Regions from separate parts of the Halobacillus sp. 12SKB genome, predicted to be linked through region 4. Evidence: riboswitches for the same ligand, from Rfam matches in the RefSeq annotation. Region 4 holds a riboswitch; each other region holds the start of a gene.

Evidence for each region. A riboswitch is a leader RNA that binds a small molecule or an ion and turns the genes downstream of it on or off. The one in region 4 is predicted to bind S-adenosylmethionine.
Region 1: it holds a riboswitch for S-adenosylmethionine, as region 4 does, so the genes downstream of both, ACQ4XT_RS07055 (O-acetylhomoserine aminocarboxypropyltransferase/cysteine synthase family protein) here and ACQ4XT_RS03750 (PLP-dependent aspartate aminotransferase family protein) in region 4, are expected to answer to the same signal.
Region 2: it holds a riboswitch for S-adenosylmethionine, as region 4 does, so the genes downstream of both, ACQ4XT_RS14470 (homocysteine S-methyltransferase family protein) here and ACQ4XT_RS03750 (PLP-dependent aspartate aminotransferase family protein) in region 4, are expected to answer to the same signal.
Region 3: it holds a riboswitch for S-adenosylmethionine, as region 4 does, so the genes downstream of both, metK (methionine adenosyltransferase) here and ACQ4XT_RS03750 (PLP-dependent aspartate aminotransferase family protein) in region 4, are expected to answer to the same signal.

Annotation. Positions count from the first base shown of each region.
Region 1 is NZ_JBRFWR010000001.1:1,431,514-1,436,470, forward strand. It holds gene metX (homoserine O-acetyltransferase MetX) at 1-1,036, opposite strand, end outside; gene ACQ4XT_RS07055 (O-acetylhomoserine aminocarboxypropyltransferase/cysteine synthase family protein) at 1,060-2,754, opposite strand; SAM riboswitch class I at 2,862-2,972, opposite strand; gene ACQ4XT_RS07060 (DUF2188 domain-containing protein) at 3,108-3,305, shown strand; gene ACQ4XT_RS07065 (NAD(P)/FAD-dependent oxidoreductase) at 4,000-4,957, shown strand, end outside.
Region 2 is NZ_JBRFWR010000001.1:2,911,981-2,916,937, reverse strand. It holds gene ACQ4XT_RS14485 (DUF4037 domain-containing protein) at 1-771, opposite strand, end outside; gene ACQ4XT_RS14480 (S66 peptidase family protein) at 836-1,747, opposite strand; gene ACQ4XT_RS14475 (GNAT family N-acetyltransferase) at 1,788-2,270, opposite strand; SAM riboswitch class I at 2,767-2,871, shown strand; gene ACQ4XT_RS14470 (homocysteine S-methyltransferase family protein) at 3,054-4,103, shown strand; gene ACQ4XT_RS14465 (DUF4257 domain-containing protein) at 4,470-4,799, opposite strand.
Region 3 is NZ_JBRFWR010000001.1:2,137,715-2,142,671, forward strand. It holds gene pckA (phosphoenolpyruvate carboxykinase (ATP)) at 1-1,028, opposite strand, end outside; SAM riboswitch class I at 1,865-1,975, shown strand; gene metK (methionine adenosyltransferase) at 2,257-3,453, shown strand; gene ACQ4XT_RS10320 (gamma carbonic anhydrase) at 3,519-4,034, opposite strand; gene ACQ4XT_RS10325 (alpha/beta hydrolase) at 4,094-4,870, shown strand; gene tbcS (tetraprenyl-beta-curcumene synthase) at 4,891-4,957, shown strand, end outside.
Region 4 is NZ_JBRFWR010000001.1:757,357-762,313, reverse strand. It holds gene ACQ4XT_RS03760 (NUDIX hydrolase) at 92-694, shown strand; gene ACQ4XT_RS03755 (trans-sulfuration enzyme family protein) at 753-1,898, shown strand; SAM riboswitch class I at 1,972-2,082, shown strand; gene ACQ4XT_RS03750 (PLP-dependent aspartate aminotransferase family protein) at 2,221-3,999, shown strand; gene ACQ4XT_RS03745 (dicarboxylate/amino acid:cation symporter) at 4,528-4,957, shown strand, end outside.

The DNA.
Region 1 (4,957 bases), 670 kb from region 4:
CCACCCATTTGCCCCAACGGTCGAACTCTACGAGAAATCCATCATGACCATAGTCGGTAGATATGTGATGGTGCTTCCCTTTATTACAGGAGATAGAAAAGGGTTGGATCAAGGCTTCAGGATAAAGGAGATCGTGTTCAAAGCTGAAGGTATGAACCTCTGCTTTGTATTGCTTAGCTGCTTGTGCCCAACCATTCCTTCCTCGTCCGATGTCATGGTTGTTCATCGCCTCTAGAAGGTAAAGATAGCTGTTGGCATCAAAGCGTTCTTTGATCTTATCGCCTTGATAATCCAAATAAGATTGGATTTCATAAGAGGTATCGGCGTGATAGGACCGATCGAACCTTTTTTCAAATAAGGTACTGCTTCTGTATGTGACCATCCCCGTCATCCGGGCAATTTCGAATCCCTTTAGATCTTCATTGGAATGATAGTCTCCATTTCGGAAGTGGGGATCACTCTTTATAGCACGAGCACCGATATGATTAAAAGCGATGCCGTAATCACTTAAATAAGGAGTTGCAGCGAGAATGAATAGTTTTTTCATGAAATCAGGGTAAAGAAGCCCCCATTCGTACGTCTGCATACCACCAAGCGATCCGCCTGCTATCGCATGGACATGAGTGATGTTTAAACGATGTAAAGCTTTATATTGAGCGTGAACCATGTCCCGAATGGTAACTTTGGGAAAGGTTTGACGGTATGGTTCGCCTGTCTCTGGATTTATGCTCGCAGGCCCAGTAGATCCGTGACATCCACCCAGGACATTGAAGGTGATCACTTGATAGCGATTGGTGTCGATGGGACAATCTTCACCGATTAAACCGGCCCACCAGCCACGTTCATCCCTTGAACCCACGGCGAGCTGGTTGCCCGTTAATGCGTGGCATACGAGGATGACGGGAGCATTTGTCGGCCCGTATCTTTCATAGGCAAGTTCGACATTCGAAAGTTTCTCACCAGACTCGAAGGTGAAAGCGCCGATCGATATCGATTGATTGGTTCGTGGGTGGCTGGTGGGGTTTTGTAATGACATGCTTTTCATGCTCCTTTCTTTCACTAGACTGATACGAGGGAAGTGGAGAAATCTTTCCCTGATCGGATATTCACAACAGCCTCGTAAAGGCTTACCCCTGAAATGATGGCTGCATCTTCGTGAGTGATTGGTTTACGTGACCATAGAAGGGTTGGTTTAACTTCCTTCGCTATGTTCAAGACATCCTCATTTGCTTCCTCCACATAGACAATATCCCAGTTGACGCTCGTTACTTTTTGAAGGTCTTCAAGGTGAGAGAAAGTAACAACTTCAAATCCCAGTCTTTCCAGCTTGCTCTGTTCCACAAGAAGAGCACTTGAGCCAACAATTCCGATTACTCTTTTTCTCAAATCCCCGTTCGAGCGATCCAGGGAGGAGGATAAAACAGGCTCTGCCACATGTTTGCTTTTACCGTAGGATTTCTTATATCCCGTGGCGTGGAAGATGGCGTTGTCCAGGTCCTGAATTAAATCTTCTACAGACTCTAACCCGACAGACAAGCGGACAAGTTCTTCTGTTACACCTGATTTACTCAAGTTTTCATCGCTTAATTGCTGGTGAGTTGTAGAAGCTGGGTGGATGATTAAAGATTTAGCATCCCCGACGTTTGCTACATGCGACCAGAGGGTGCTTTGATCAATTAGTTTGCGTCCTGCTTCGCGCCCTCCTTTAATTCCGAAAACAACGATCGATCCATGACCGTAGTGGAAATATTTTTCGGCTAGGGAGTAAGTAGGGTGATCCTTCAATCCTGGATAATTCACCCATTCAACCCCTTCGTGATGGTTCAAATATTCGGCAATTTCCAAAGCCTGATCAGCATGTGTTTTCACTCGCAAGTGTAAAGTTTCCAAACCCTGCAAAAGTAAGAAAGCGTTTTGTGGGCTGAGACATGCCCCTATGTCTCGAAGCAGCTGTACGCGTAATTTTATGGCGAAAGCGGCGGGACCCACGTCAATCCCGAATCGGATGCCGTTATAGCTTTCATCAGGCTCCGTAAACCCTGGGAATTTTTCATGATTCCAGTTGAAACGTCCACTATCAACGACAACACCTCCAATAGCCGTGCCATGTCCACCAATCCATTTAGTGGCCGAGTGGACTACGATGTCTGCACCCCAATCAATCGGTCTGCAGACATATGGGGTAGCGAATGTATTATCGATGATGAGAGGGATGTGGTGGTCATGAGCGACATCTGCAATCGCTTCAATATCCAATACATTCAAGCTCGGATTACCGATCGTTTCGGCAAAAATCGCTTTTGTATGAGGAGTAATTGCCTTGGCGAATGATGCTGGATCATCTCCTTCAACAAAATGGACATTGATTCCATAGCGGGGGAGGGTGTGGACAAACAAATTGTAGGTCCCTCCATAAAGGTTCGTTGAGGTCACGATGTCATCCCCGGCTTTAGCGACATTCAGAATAGCCATCGTGATTGCAGACATGCCTGACGCTGTCGCAACCGCCGCGGCCCCGTCCTCAAGAAGAGCGAGTCGTTGTTCAAATACATCGACGGTCGGGTTTCCGATGCGTGAATAGATGTTTCCAGGTTCCGCAAGTGAAAAAAGGTTTTGAGCATGTTCCGTATCATTGAAAACATAAGATGTCGTCTGATAAATCGGTACAGCGCGTGCCCCTGTAGCTGGATCCGGTTCTTGACCGCCATGAAGCAAATTCGTTTCAGGACCGAACGTATAGAATGGTGTACTCATGAAAAATTCCTCCTCTGTTTTTTTCTAGGGCATCCACTTTGTAGAAGAGGGAAAACGAAAAGCCCTCTTCTGTAAGTAAGAAGAGGGCTTTATGTATCTCATACCTCCCCTTATCTTTCAGATCATGTGATCTGTAGGATGTAGCACCTTTTCAAGGTAATGCCTTGAAGGTTGCCGGGCGTCGTAGGGCCTAGTCCCTCTGCCGCTCTCGATAAGAGTTGTTTTTATTAAATTTTTCTGACTTGTTTGAAATTATAAAGGCGTCCTTTCTCATTGTCAAACAATTTTGATACGTTTGAACCCTCCTAGCTGTGGGAATGGATAATTAAGTCTATGAGATAGGAGTGAAGTTCATGAAACAATATAGTGTTGTACCTAATAAAGATGTAACCGGCTGGTTTGTAAAAATCGAAGATGTCGCTCCAACAGACCTTTATGATGAGCGTGATACTGCGGTTGCCAAAGCAGAGGAAATCGCAAAAGAAAACAAACCGAGCAAACTTCAAATCTTGGATCAAAATCATGAAGTTGAAGAAGAACGCACCTACTAACTAAAACTCCCCACCGCGGGAGTTTTTTTATGTGTAACTATCTATATTCATTATTAAAGTATATGGCAGGATTGTGGAATACTCGATTTTCGAGATGTTTGTGTGGATTTAGAGGCTCCGGGAAAAGGTTCGCTTTCCGTGGGCGAGTGATGAGCCTCCTCTAGCTAACGCTCTGAGGGGTCTCATCTACCACGCACTTCCCACAGGAGTCTCACCGTTTCCCTCCGCCCCTTTGCCATATGAGTGTCTCAAAACCACTTCTAGAATATGCAGTTATTCAACTTGATGGGAGTATAAGGATAAAACTCCCATGCCCAGGTTTTTGAACCCCGGGAGCTTGATACAGGGCGCTTTATGCTTATAACAGTAGTATAGTGGAAGACAATCCAAATGGGTAAAGGGGTTCGTTTCTCACATTCATCGAATGGGGTGGTTGGGAAGCTGCGAGACTCCCGCGGGAATGGATTGGCTGGCTAGACCCCACAGAGCGGAGCTCGAAGAGGCTTGCCGTCATCCCCGCAGGAAAGCGAGCTGCTTCCCAACCACCCCTAGCGCCTATTATGGCAACGAACCACGGAAACATTTCGAACTGAGTCTTCAACTGAAGGGAGCTTATCTACAACTGACCACTCTAGAGTTTTCGAGGTGCTCCAGTTATGATGGAGGTAAATGATACGTGAAGGTGTGTGCAATCATGAATGCTCATTATGATGTCATTATCGTCGGTGCTCGTGTAGCCGGCGCAAGTTTAGCTATTTTACTAGGAGAAATGGGGAAGAAAGTCCTCCTTGTTGATAAAGCCAGTTTTCCAAGTGATACATTATCCACTCATTTTATGTCCCACACAGGATTCTTAGAAAAATTAGGCGTACTTAAGCAACTCGAAGCGTCGGGTTTGAGAAAAGTAACGAGAATGAGGACCTATATTGGGAGTAGTTTCATAGAAGGACCAAGGACTTCCTATACCATCATTCCAAGAAGAGACAAGCTCGACTCCATGCTGATTGATCGAGCGGTCACTTTCCCATCCGTCCATTTCAAACCCGAAACGGCGGCACGAGAATTGATATGGGAAGAGGAGAAGGTCGTTGGTGTCAGTCTAATAGAAAAAGGGAAGCCAAAAGATTTCTATGCTGATTTGATCGTTGGGGCTGATGGGAAAAACTCGAACATTGCTCATTGGACAGGTGCAGAGAAGTATGAAGAAACGAAGCCTTTGCGCCCGGTCGTCTACGGATATTTTGAGGGGGTAGAGCCTTTACCGGAACCTGCTACAGAGATCTTTCTTTATGAAGGTCGAATTGGTTTTGTTTTTCCAATGGAGCCGAACCGAGACTGCCTGGGCATTGAAATCCATCCAGAAGAATTCAAATCGATGATGAAAAACCCGGAAGAAACGTTTAAACAAACGTTTGATCAATTGTACGGAATGAAGGAAAGAACGAAAGGTGCCAAGCTTCAAGGGAAGATCATTGGAACACCAGGCATGCCGAACTTTTTCCGAACGCCCTATGGTGATGGCTGGGCATTAATCGGGGATGCTGGGCACAGCAAAGACCCGAGTACAGGATTAGGGATCAATGATGCATTTATGCAGTCATTCCTATTGGCCGATGCTTGCTTGAAGATCGATGAAGGAGTAACGGTGGATG
Region 2 (4,957 bases), 2.2 Mb from region 4:
GTATTCCTTAACCAATTCCATAACCTCTTCAATTAAACCTTCTAACTCTTTCACACCGCTTGCCGGGTCCCCTATCCATGTTTTGTTCATGCGAGCATGGAGATTTTCCGGTTTGATTTCCATCCGTTCGATATTATTTTCCATCCATTTAAAGACAGGGTGGTGGACATACATACGATTCAGGCCAAACAAAACGCCGAACAATTTCTTCTGCACTCCACACAGGACATCATAGAGCATCAACCAGTCCTGACGTTTCAAGAGAGCTTCCCGGTTATTCCAGCGATTCCCCAGCCATAGATTTTCTGCAATCATCCGTGCTGAAAGTTCGAAAGGATAGACAGCCAACCTGTTCTTCCATTCAGTGATTTTTCCTTCCCCGCAGAGACTTACACCATCATGGATGGAAGCTACTATACATTGTTTGTCATAATCGGTATCGTGTTCATCCACCACATCGGAAATGAAGCGTTCTACTGATTCAACCAAAAAGCTGCTGATTTCAAATTTAACGCCGTCCCGGGTTAAGTAGGCTTCCGACCATTCTTCATCTTCATAAGGATGATAAGACAGAATGGTGCCACCTATTTGCTCAATGGGAGATTTCCGCTCATGATCCGTCGGGGGATTGGACCATAAAATATGTAATTCAATATCTGAATGTTCATCATCTAGGTTTTTAGACACAGAACCAGCAAGTAGAATGGCTTTAACCTTTGGGTTCTCTTCATACAGAGCGGCCATATCTATTGATTGTTTGAATAAATCCAATTTCATTCCAACCTCCAATTGTTACGTTACATAACTTTTTCAACATATAGATTGTTGTTCGAAATCAATAGTTCACTCCTGAATCAACGACCAATCGAGGCGGCGACGTCGTGAGCTTCGCGTTTACCCCAAACGGTACACCATAATTCGGCTGGCAATGACCAAAGTGAAAGTTCTCAACAACAGGAAATGGAGAACCGGCGAAGAAACGGTGAAGCACTTTTTTCAACTCCGTTTCTTCTTCTGTTTCCACCTGGAAATTCCCTAATACGACACCTTGAACGTCATTGAAGACACCCGCTTGTTTAAGATGAGTAAGCTTCAAATCGATAAGAAACGGTGGTTCTGCAACTTCCTCAAGTAGTAAGATGGCGCCAGCTGTGTCCACTTGGTAAGGCGTGCCCAAACCGTTGGTGAGGAGTGTTAAATTCCCTCCCACTAAACGTCCCTCTCCCGTACCATGGGCGAGCGTGTTGAGAGTTGATCGGTTAGAATCATAGGTCATCATCTCGCCTGTAAACAGAGATGAAAACGATGATACTGTCTCTTTTGTTCGCTGTTCATCATTAAGATCAGAGGCCACCATAGGCCCGTGGAAAGTCACCAGACCACTGAAATTGTAAATAGCATGAAGCAGGTACGTTAAATCACTGTATCCCCAGAATATTTTAGGGTTACTTTTTATCTTTTCGTAATCAATCATAGGTGCAAGCTTCGCTGTGCCGAACCCTCCATTGGTGCAAAAAATTCCGCGGATTGCAGGGTCGTTAAAGGCCTCATGTAAATCAGCAAGTCGCTTTTGATCGACCGTTGCATGCTCTTCATCGGTTTGGAACACATGGCGTCCAATGATGACTTCAAGATCCATTTTTTCCAACACACGTATCCCCTGGCTTAATTGCTCCCGATCCGGAGGTCCCGCCGGTGCAATCACTGCTACCCGATCCCCCTCTTGTAAAGCACGGGGGTTAATCATAATATCCCTCACTTTCTGGTTAATGGAAATGGAACAACGATTAAGCTAAGTTGAATTTCATCTCCATTTTTCTACTCTTTGTTGTCATCCCCATAGACCGATAAAATTCTATGGCAGCAGTATTTTCCTCAGATACTCCCAGTTCAACACGATCGACCTTGAGGCTACGTCCGAAATCAAAAACGTGGGCAACTAGTTTTTTTCCAATCCCCTTGTTTCTATGCATTTCAGAAACGCATAAACTATGGATAGATAAAACCTTTCTCGCTTTGACAAAAGAATTCTCAGGTGTTTCCTCTTCCTTAGTCACTACAACTCCCACGATCTCATTGCTTAAGATAGCCACAAACATGTGCTGTTTGTTATCCATCACCTGGCTTTCAAAGAACTCTCTCTCGACTGGAGTTGCATTCTCTTTGTACAAATCCGGTCTTACACGAACGTGGAATTCATGAACCTGCCTAAATAGAGGCAGCAATGACTCATAATCGCTCTCCTCGGCTCTTCGAATAGATAGATCCATTTTCTCTCCCCCTAGTCACTTACTTGCCCTACTTATTCAACTTAGATATTTTTATTAGTCCGCCGATTTTTTGATAAAAAAAGGAACGTTCGTGCCATCATCACTGGTATCCAGGCATGACAAGGTTGGTAATGAAACAAGCGCTTTTATACTTCAGTATATTTCTCTCATGCCATTCATCAATCTCTTAAGCTTGACTGGTATGGTTGAGGGATTAAACCATAGGTAAGGGAACGGTTCTTTCGTTCAATTGCGGGCTCATAAAAGGTAGGACCTGTTTAAGTCTTCAAACCAAGATTACCATAAGTTTCTTTTTTTGTGGAAAGAGCTCAGGTACTTTTAAACAGAATCCCGAAACTTTTTCTGAAAATTCCATTGATTCTTCTTTCATTTTCCTGTATTGTAAATCGCAAGCGAAATGATAAACTCCACTTTTGATTTGAGGATACGCTTTACGACGTGTCCAACTGCTTTTCCTAAAACTACATAATTATGAAACTTATCCAGAGAGGTGTAGGGACTGGCCCTTTGATACCTCAGCAACCAGCCATTGGCACGGTGCTAAATCCAGAAGGTAGTTGTTCTACCTTGAAGATAAGGAGACTCTTTATACACAAAGGACCCCTTATCCAAGGAGGTCCTTTATTTTTTTGAAGAAAATGATTTCTGAACAGAGTTGAACCAATGTCAGCTCATGCAAGGCAGAAAGTCAGCGTGTCCCTGTCAGAAGGGGCTAGCTTTCTAATAAAAGACTCATACAAAATGGAAAGGTTGTGGAATGAAATGAAACGATCATTAGAACAGAGATTACAGGATGGACCCGTCATTTGTGGAGAAGGATACTTATTCGAACTGGAGCGCCGCGGCTATTTACAGGCCGGCTCCTTTGTACCTGAAGTAGCCCTTGATAACCCACAGGCATTGAAACAGACGTACCGTGACTTTATGCTCGCAGGCTCGGACGTCGTCTTGGCCTTCACCTATAACGGCCACCGAGAGAAAATGAGAATCATCGGCAAAGAGGACCTATTAGAGCCGCTTAACCGTCAGGCCATCCGCCTGGCCAAAGAAGTAGCTCAGGAGCACCCGGAGGAAGAAGCCCTTGTTGCCGGGAACATTTCCAACACGAACTTGTTCAACCCTGATGATCCTGAAGCTGTTGAAAAAACAAGAAGCATGTTTGGGGAGATGATCGGCTGGTGTAAGGAAGAAGGCGTGGATTTTGTGAATGGCGAGACCTTCTATTATTACGAAGAAGCGCTGATTGCTCTCGAGGAAATTCAAAAACAAGATTTGCCTGCCGTGATCACATTCGGTCTGATGGGGGAAAATATTCTCCGGGATGGCTATGAAGTGGAAGAAGCCTGCCGCTTATTAGAAGAAAAAGGCGCGCTTGTCGTCGGTATGAACTGCTTCCGCGGCCCAGCGACAATGCAGCCATATGTAGAAAAGATCCGTCAAACAGTGGACGGTTATGTAGGTGCCCTTCCCATCCCTTACCGCACGACGGAAGAACACCCGACCTTCTTCAACCTGCCGGACGGGGGCTGTGCCTGTACACTTCCAACGGAAACCACGTTCCCAACGTCCCTGGACCCGCTCTACACGAACAGGTATGAACTTGCGGAATGGGCCAAAGAAGCGCACAGCATTGGTGTGAACTACCTGGGACTCTGCTGTGGAGCTTCTCCTGCCATGCTTCGTGAAGTAGCAGAATCCGTCGGCCGTACAGCTGTAAACTCCAGGTATTCCCCGGATATGGAAAAACACTTCCTGTTCGGCAATGACGACACGCTGCAGGATCACATCACCTCTTATAAGACTAAAGCGTGAGTCAAACGCCTGTCCGAAATACGGACAGGCGTTTTTTTAAGTTTCACCTATTTGCATTACTTTACGCGGAACAAAGGGTCATCCAGCATTCCGCTTTCTATCTGAGGCTATGTACTAGACTGCAATTCCCTTCCATTACAGGAGCTTTCAGTCTTCCTATAGTGCAGTTCATGACACGTACTGGTTTTAGTAACGGTTTCAGTAGTCAGAAAGAGCTGGATCAAGGCATAACAAAAAAATGACCTTACCTGACTGTTAACGTAATGATGGGATAAAAGCGGGGGCATTTTTGTAGGAATGGTAGAAAAGGAGGATTCCAGAGGAGATCAACTCTGAAGAAAAAATAAGGATTGGATTAGAAAATATCTATTTTAATCTTTGATTGATCCGATCCAATCCTTCTACTTTCGCTTTTTCCACATTCAATTCTCTTTTTAATAATACATTTTCCGCTGTCATCCCCGCTAATATAGAAATGCCAATCAGCGACCTTAATACCTCAGGCTCAGGGATAATATAAGTAACGGCGAAAACTGAAGCTGCCGCCCCGATAAGGAAATCTGCCAGGAACCCTAAATAAATTCCCTTGGGCCGTTTTCTTTTTTTAGGGAAGATCAGCACCTTTCCATTTCTCATTAAATGAGAGACAATGCCTGTCATCCCCCCGATACACCCAGCAATAAGTATCGTATTCATAAGAAATTTTCCCCCTAGACTAAAAAGAGCGGCAGTTGGTAGAAAGAAACTTAGAAACATACGCTACTATGCACTAAATCCTCAACCAAGCTCGCCGCTCCGTTTAAGTCCGTTATTTTTTTAAATACAGGTATCCCACTATAATGAACACCGTAGTA
Region 3 (4,957 bases), 1.4 Mb from region 4:
ATAATGGCGTTTGGATGACCGGCGATACTCGGTTGTACAGTATTATCGATATGCTCTAATGGATAAGCGGCCCGTGTATTTTCAGTGAGACTTGTGTCATTGTAGTCTGGCTGGTGGGTCTGTGGATCAAGCACTACGTTTTCCAGGACAGATCCGAAATGAATGGCATCAAAGATCTGGGGTTCCTTTTCTTGAGAAAGGTTGATACATTTCGCGTAACATCCACCCTCAATATTAAAAATCCCGTAGTTTGACCATGCATGTTCATCATCACCAATCAACCGACGTTGTGGGTCCGCTGATAATGTTGTCTTTCCTGTTCCGGAAAGTCCGAAGAATAAAGCCACATCTCCCTCTTTACCTACGTTCGCTGAGCAGTGCATTGGGAGAACGTTCTTCTCGGGAAGAATATAGTTCATGACAGAGAAGATGGACTTTTTGATTTCTCCGGCATATTCCGTGCCACCAATTAAAACGATGCGGTGTTTAAAAGAGATCATGATGAATGCTTCTGAGTTCGTTCCATCAGCTTCAGGATCAGCTTTAAAGGTTGGAGCAGAAATTACAGTAAACTCCGCTTCATGATCTTCTATTTCCTGTTCATCTGGACGAATGAACATTTGCTGTGCGAATAAGTTGTGCCAGGCGAACTCTGTAAGTACCTGAAGAGGAAGACGATGCTTTTCATCTGCCCCCGCAAAGCCCTTAAAGACAAAAAGTTCATTCCGTTCTTTCAAATAATCCAATACTTTATGATATAGTTTTACAAACGTTTGATCATCTATGGGCTGGTTGACAGCTCCCCAGTGGACTTTATCTTGTGTGATATCATCCTGAACGATGAATTTATCTTTCGGAGATCTACCAGTATAAGTACCCGTCGTTGCCTGGATGGCCCCTTTTTCTGTCAGGGTACCTTCATTACGGTATAAAATCTTTTCCACTAAATGTGGAACAGATAGCTGGTGGTGGACATGTTCTTGGGCAAGTAAAAGATTCAGTTCAGACATTTGATTAATGGTACTCATATGTGTCGACCCGCCTTTGCATTTATTATGATCAACCTAATGTGAGATTAGTATAACACATTGATTTCTTTAGTCCATACTATACGTGAAAAAGCTTACATTTTATTTATTCTGAATTATCAAACTGAAAACCTGCTCTTTTGTTCAACAATCTGGAAGGATTGTGAAAGACTCAGACTCGAGATGTTTCGGGGGTTCGTTGCCTTGTGAGCGCCTGGGTTGGCTGGGAAGCTACTCGCTTTCCTGTGGGGGAGTGCCGAGCTTCCTCGGACTTCGTCCTGCGGGATCTCGCCGATCTCCTTTCTCCCACGGGAGTCTCGCAGCTTCCCAGCCAACCCATTCTTCGTATGCGGGTAACGAACCCCTACACCGGGGGAGACTGCCTTCCACTACCCTGGTTTTATATGCATAAAGCGCTCTATAACAAGCTTTTCACGTGCAGGATAGCGTACTTAGGGGATTATTCCTCTCCAATTACCAAGTGTATGAAAGCCGGTAATTATATGGCAAAGGGGCGGAGGGGGATGGCGAGACTCCTGCGGGAGAAAAGTGCATGGTGAGACCCCACAGGACGCAGTCCGAGGAGGCTCACCGCGCTTCCGCGGAAAGCGAGTCATCCCCCGCAGCCCCAACCCACTGCACAAACATCTCGAAACTGAGTCTTCAAGAAAAGGGAGATTATATGGAAGAGTGAGATATTCTTTACTTTGAAAAAAGTTTCTAATAATATATGTGAATTTCATTCAAACGTTTACTAAATACGAATACGTTAGAATGAGGTGGAATTCAATTGACATTAAATGAGGTTTTCGATACGATAACGGAGAACGGATACTCTCTTATCCAGAGTTGGTGGAGGGACAGGCCCTTTGAAACCCAGCAACCGTCATGCACATGACACGGTGCTAACCTGAAGCAAGGAGGACATGCTCCTTGGACGATAAGAGCGAAAGGAAGCAGCCCCTTTCCTCGAATAGGAAAGGTTTTTTCTTTTTATAAGGCTTTTTTTTCAAACAGAGGGATGAGATCGATTCATCCACTCATTAAAACTCAGCCTTTAATGAAGAAATATTCGAACAGGATAACCTGTAGATATTCCTATGTAATTGCTCCATTGGTTGTGAAAAGAGGCAACATGAACATATATGAAACGTATAAAAGTTTCTGCACATACTGGTAAAGAGTTCCGTCTAATACTTTGTACTTACAGAAGGAGGAGTTTTTAAGAATGCCTGCAAACCGCCGGTTATTCACATCAGAATCTGTCACGGAGGGTCATCCGGACAAAATTTGTGACCAGATTTCTGATGCGATATTAGATGAAATTTTAAAAAACGACCCTAACGCGAGGGTTGCATGTGAGACAACAGTGACAACGGGACTTGTACTGGTTTCTGGTGAGATTAGTACAAATACTTACGTGGATATTCCATCCATCGTACGTCAGACGATCAAAGATATCGGATATACTCGTGCGAAGTACGGGTTTGATGCGGATACATGTGCTGTTCTGACTGCGATTGATGAGCAATCCCCTGATATTGCAGGAGGCGTGGACGTTGCTCTTGAATCCCGTGAAGGAAAAATGAGTGACGATGAAATCGAATCGATTGGTGCAGGAGACCAGGGGTTGATGTTTGGTTTTGCTAATAATGAAACCAAAGAATTGATGCCTCTTCCAATCTCCTTGGCTCATAAACTATCGAAACGTCTTTCTGATGTGAGAAATGATGGTACACTTGATTACCTTCGTCCAGATGGGAAAACACAGGTGACGGTGGAGTACGACGAAAATGATCAGCCAGTGCGTGTGGATACAATCGTTATTTCTACCCAGCATGCTGAAGAAGTGACTCTGCAACAGATCCAGGAAGATTTGAAGAAACATGTGATTGGGCCGATCGTGCCTGAAGGATATATTGATGAACAGACGAAATACTTTATTAACCCGACCGGACGCTTCGTCATTGGAGGTCCACAAGGTGACGCCGGGCTAACCGGAAGAAAGATTATCGTCGACACATATGGTGGCTATGCTCGTCATGGAGGGGGAGCCTTCAGTGGTAAAGATGCTACGAAAGTAGACCGTTCGGCTGCTTATGCTGCCCGTTATGTTGCGAAAAATATTGTAGCTGCAGGACTTGCGGACTCTGTTGAAGTTCAGCTTGCTTATGCCATCGGTGTGGCGCAGCCTGTTTCTATTGCCATTAACACGAATGGAACAGGTACTGTTTCTGAGGAGCAGCTGGTGGAAGCTGTCCGTGAACTATTCGACCTTCGTCCAGCAGGAATTATTAAGATGTTGGACCTGCGTCGTCCTATTTATCGTCAAACGGCTGCTTACGGTCACTTCGGACGTACGGATGTGGAGTTCCCTTGGGAGCGTACAGATAAAGCAGAAGAATTGAAGGCGCGCTGTCAATAATTAAAAAAACCGTTCCAAACTTTTGTTTGGAACGGTTTTTTCGTTCAAGTGTTTGATTTGTTGCCTTATGATTCTCGTAGTTCCTTATAATATTGCCCTTTTTCCACATAACTCTTTCTGATCCTGTTCAGTTCTTTTATGTCTTCTTCATTTAGGTCTCTTATGACTTTGGCCGGCCGGCCGAAAGCGAGAGTGTTTGGTGGAATGACTTTCCCGGGGGGAACAAGACTCCCGGCGCCGATGAAAGCTTGTTCACCAATAACAGCGCCATCAAGAATAAGAGATCCCATGCCGATCAGCGCGTTTTCTTTTATATGGGCGGAATGTAAAGTGACTTGGTGGCCGACGGTTACTCCGTCCTCAATGATTAATGGTTTGTCTGGGCTTTGATGTAAAAGGCTTAAATCTTGAATGTTGGTGTTCTTGCCAATATGTACGGGAGCTACATCTCCTCTGATCACAGTCTTGAACCAAACGCTGGCATTTTCCTGGATGGTTACATCCCCTGTGATCACAGCATCTTCTGCAACATAGGCACTCGGATGTATGTCAGGTACCTTTCCTTTATATTCGCAAATCATGAAAAACCCCCTTATACTAATACTATTGATAGTATAGCAGAAGAAAAGAGGGAGATGCTGTGAAGAAAGTAGAATCAGTCAATGATCGTGCAACGGTAGTGCTCGTTCATGGGGCCTTTGAACATTCAGGTCGGTATCATGAACTGGTCGACCAACTTCAAAAGGATGGGTATTCCGTTATTTATGGGGACCTGCCAGGTCAGGGGCGTTCTCCAGGGAAGAGTGGCCATATCCGTTCTTTTCAGGATTATATCCATACCATTATGAACTGGATTCAACACGCGGACCCCAATAAGAAAGTATTTTTAATGGGGCATAGTATGGGAGGCCTTGCAGTTGTACGTACGATGGAGACTGCTCAACCAAAGGTGGATGGTGTTATTCTTTCTTCTCCTGCACTAGGTCTTCTGAAAAAAGCAAGCCTCCCTTTGGAAGTCGTGTCTTATATTTTAAACACTTTTATTCCATCTTTAAGAATCAAGGCTCCGCAAGATCCCGAATATATCACACGAAATAAGGACAAAATTGTAGAGTTTCAACAAGATCCTTTGATTATTGATAAAGTTTCTGTTCGCTGGTATCGTGAATTTCAAAAAGCGACAAGGGAAGCGTTCTCTGATATTCAACGCTTTCCTGATCTTCCATTGTTACTCATGCAGGCTGAAGAGGATTATATGGTAAGAATTGAGAAGACGGCCGAATGGTTTGACCGGGTTCAGGTAAAAGAAAAAAGGTACAAACAGTGGCCGGGGCTTTATCATGAAATTTATAACGAGCCGGAATGGGAAGATGTCTATCAACATACGCTATCTTTTTTAGAGGATCATCTAAAGTAAATCGGTAAGGAGGGCTTCTTTTGAGAAGTGCAGTCCCGGGTAACGCCATGTTTTTGATGTACAGAGTTTATCGAAATATTTTTCCTG
Region 4 (4,957 bases):
AGCAATATCCACATAGGGGTTGCTTCAGGCTCAGAGTGACACGCTCTGAGCTATTTTTGTACTATGAGGTAATTTTTTGGGAGGAAGACGTATGGCGGAAATGTTAACGATTTTTGATGAAAAAGAGCGTCCGGTTGGAATAAAGGAAAGGGGGCAAGTACATCAGGACGGTGATTGGCACGAAACGTTCCATTGTTGGATGTTCCACATGGAAAATGAAACGATCCATGTATTGTTTCAAGAAAGAGCGGATCACAAGAAAGACTTTCCGAGTTTGCTTGATATTACCGCTGCGGGCCATATAGAAGCGGGGGAGAATGTTCTGCTGGCTGGTGTCAGGGAAATTGAGGAGGAAGTCGGTTTGACGGTGATACCTGACGATTTAATCCACCAAGGTGATTATAAGGAAGAACTGAAGGAAGGGTCCTCTCTCATAGACAGGGAGATCTGCCGCATTTACCTCCTCCCTTGGACGAAGGACATGACCTTTAAAATCGGAGAAGAGGTGAAGGACATCCTTTCTGTGTCACTGACTGATATGGAGAATTTGGTGGACAATCAACAAATTGTGAAGGGGATCTCTATTCTTAATGGTGATGAGAAGGAAGTGACTCATAATAATCTTGTCCCTCATGAAAAAGGGTACGTGCGGTACATTTTTCAATCCATACGTGAATATGTCGCAAAACTTTGACAATATTCCTGTTTCTTCTATATAATTTCTGATTAAGTGAAGAGAGAGGAGTCGAACGATGACGAATACATCTTTTGATACGAAAATAGTCCACCATAAAGCGGATCAAAGTCTTGTCCCGAATAGCAAGAGTACACCGATTTACCAGACATCCGCTTTTACTTTCAAAGATTTGGACCACTTGGAAAGCTATTATGAAGGAAACAGCCCCTATTTATATACACGGGAAAGGAACCCCAATACAGATGAACTTGCGGGAACCGTTGCGGAACTGGAAGAAGCACCAGCCGGAGTGGCGTCTTCATCCGGAATGTCAGCCATCCTTGCAGGCATCCTTGCAGTGGCAAAGCCAGGGGATCATATCGTCGCTGCAGAGGATGTTTATGGAGGTTCACACAAGTTGATCACTAAAGAGCTGGCCACGTTCGGTATTGATGTAACGATGGTTTCTTTTTCGAATATGGACGAGGTTTCAGAGGCGGTCACATCTCAAACGAAACTTCTCTATACGGAATCGATCTCCAATCCTTTTTTACGGGTGGAAGATTTAGAGGGCTTAGTCGCTCTTGCCCGTAAAAAGAATGTGAAGACGATGGTTGATAATACATTCGCCACTCCATACTTATTGCAGCCCTACACGCATGGTGTCGATCTTGTCGTCCATAGTGGGACGAAGTATATTGGTGGTCACAGTGACGTGACGTGCGGGGTGTTGGTCGGCAATGAGGATTTAGTTCAGGCGGCTACCCAGAAGATTGTCACGTTTGGTGCGAATCTCAGTCCGTTTGAAGCGTGGCTTACTCAACGCGGAGCCAAAACTTTAGGTCTTAGGATGAATAAACAATCTTATAATGCAAAACAAGTAGCAAAAGCCCTTGAAAATCATCAGGCAGTCCGCACTGTCTATTATCCTGAAAAGGTTTCGGAAAGAGGGAATGGGGCTATTGTGACCATCGAGCTTAATGATTCGATTGACATAGAGGCGTTTTTCCGGTCGCTCGGATGGGTGAAGATTGCTCCTACGCTCGCGGGAGTAGAAACGACGGTTTCCTATCCTATTCGTACGTCTCATCGTGCGTTATCGAATGCTGAGCGTGAGAAAATCGGCATCAATGATTATGTGATTCGACTTTCCATCGGAATTGAAGATCATGAAGATATTATAGAGCAGCTGAAAAAAGCAATCTCAGAATCGGAGAATTAAATTTTCTAAAATAATTGACTTTTCTGATTGTTGTCCGTTATAATTCTCAACATATTCAATCAACTGCATACCACTCTTATCAAGAGAGGCTGAGGGAATAGGCCCTGTGAAGCCCGGCAACCTTCAAACATCGGTTTGAAAAGGTGCCACGTCCTACAGATCACGACGATCTGGCAGATAAGAGGAGGAATTGAAATGACAAACCCTCTTCTTATTTGGAAGAGGGTTTTTTGCTGTTGGGAAAAGATCTATGGACGATTCGCATACTTAAAGCCAACTATCTCTATAAGAATAAAAAACTTTTTTTGAGGAGGAAGTAATCATGACGAATTCATTTGAAAGCTATGATGTAGATACGATTTCTTTACACGGAGGACAGTCGCCGGATCCGACCACAGGATCTCGTGCGGTGCCGATTTACCAAACAACCTCCTATGTCTTTCATGACACAGAACATGCCCAGAGTCTTTTTGCACTTGATGAGCCTGGAAATATTTATTCGCGAATTGGAAATCCGACCGTTGATGTTTTTGAAAAAAGGATGGCCCTCTTGGAAGGTGGGGTTGCTTCTGTTGCGACGGCTTCCGGGATGTCGGCCATTGCTCTATCTATTTTGAACATTGCAGGAGCCGGAGATGAAGTGGTTGCCGCGGCGAACCTTTATGGTGGAACTTACAATTTATTCGCTAACACTTTACCGCGATATGGCATTCAGGTTCATTTTGTCGACCCAGAGGATCCTGAAAACTTCCGGAAAGCCATTACAGACCGAACGAAAGCTGTCTTCGCTGAAACGATCGGAAATCCAAGCCTTCACGTACTGGATATTGAAAAAGTAGCGTCGGTAGCTCATGATCATGATCTTCCCCTTCTGATCGACAATACATTCGCCACCCCTTATACTTGCCGGCCCATAGAGCATGGAGCCGACATCGTCATCCACTCCGCAACGAAATGGATTGGCGGCCATGGAACGGCCATTGGAGGAGTTGTTGTAGACGGAGGACAATTCAATTGGGGGAACGGTAAGTATCCGGTTTTCACAGAGCCTGATGACAGTTATAACGGGATCGTTTACAACGCTGACTTCGGGACGCTTGCTTATATTACGAAGCTGCGTGTCCAGCTGCTTCGTGATTTTGGTTCGTGTTTGAGCCCTCAGAATGCTTTCTTGTTATTGCAAGGCTTGGAGACGCTGCACTTACGTGTTGCCAGGCATGGAGACAACGCTCAGGAAATTGCAGAATACTTACAAGATCATCCTGATGTGGAATGGGTATCATACCCGGGGTTGTCCTCCCATCCCGCACATGAGTTAGCCGCTCGATATCTTGAAGGAGGATACGGTTCCATCGTTAATTTTGGAATTAAAGGCGGACGGGAAGCCGGTAGACAAGTGATCAACAACATATCACTCTGGTCTCACGTAGCAAATGTCGGCGATGCGAAATCATTGATTATCCATCCCGCTTCCACGACTCATCAGCAGTTGTCTGTCGAAGATCTAGCTGCAAGTGGAGTGACAGAGGAATTGATCCGCTTATCCATAGGACTTGAGTCGAGCAAAGATTTAATCAACGACCTTGATCGTGCCATTGCGAAAGCAACAGGAAGAGAAACGGAACAAACAGCGATTACTGAAAATGATGAAGGTGTGATCAAGTGGGCCTTGAGTTCCTCTAAAACCCAAGAAGGAGGGGAAACGCGTCCGAAACGTTTGGCAGTTGTAGGGTTGAGTGGAAAGCCTTCACGCCCGAGCCATCGTCTAGCAAGAAAAATGCAGAGGATGGGATACCAAATCGTTCCCGTAAATCCAAAAGAAACAGAAGTCCTTGGTGAGAAGGCGTATGCAGACCTTAGATCGATTCCTTTTAAAGTTGATGTCGTTCAAGTGTTCCGCAGTCCGGAAGCTGCCATTGAAATTGCTAAGGAAGCAGTAGATATAAGGCCGGACGTTTTTTGGCTGCAAGAAGGTGTCATTGCACCGAAGGCGGCCCAAATCGCAAGTGAATCAGGACTCGAAGTCGTTCATAACCGGTGTACGTATAAAGAGGCTCAGCGGTTGCGGGGATCCATCGATACGTATGCGTGTGAAATTTAATAAACAAAAGAGTTTTTTGCTGTAGGGAGTTAGCTTTGTTGGGAAATTAAAAAAGCAGTAAGAAGTTAATTCTATATAAAGAACGGCCGCCAAACAAACGGCCGTTTTTTTATGCAACGGGATAATATTATATGCATGGACATATGGGAATTCATGAATATGTAATAAATTCTAAACATTCTCATAATCTAAAATGACTATGGATCACGCGGTTTCAATGGCCGTTGAAAATTATGAAGCACTATCCGGTACATAGTTGTATAGGAAACTACCAGCAAATTCTATTCAATTTTCAATCACTCTATGATATAATTTATAAAGCACATTAACACCCACGTTGGTTGCAACCATCTTTGAAGAGCCTGAACCACATTCACATCAAGGCTCAAAGGTACCGAATCCTATATTGAAAGTAAGTCTTTTTTTAATGCATTTTGACATGGATGGGAACATGTCGTCTTTTAATTTTTTCACTTTTTAAACAAAATAATAAGTAAGCGCATTCATATTGTTGTAGGAGGTTACTGCATGAAACTAACAACCAAGATTTTTATAGGTCTGATTCTTGGTGCTATTGTAGGCTTGGGTCTGCATTTAGCTGCACCGGATCTGTTCAGTACGTTAGATGCTTATGTTTTTGGTCCTTTAGGTACGGTATTCTTAAATCTTATTAAAATGCTAGTTGTACCGATCGTGTTCTTCTCTATCACCCTGGGTACCGCTTCTCTTGGTGATCCTAAGAAGTTAGGTAGAATCGGTGGGAAAACCATTGCGTTCTTCCTTGTCACAACGACAATCGCGATCAGTATCGCTATTTCCCTTGCGTACGTTTTCCAGCCTGGGAATATTGACATCAATCCTGCGGGCGCAGAGTATGAAGCTCAGGAAGCACCTGGTGTCGTTGAAACATTTACAAACATTATCCCAACGAACCCTATCCAGGCAATGACGGAAGGGA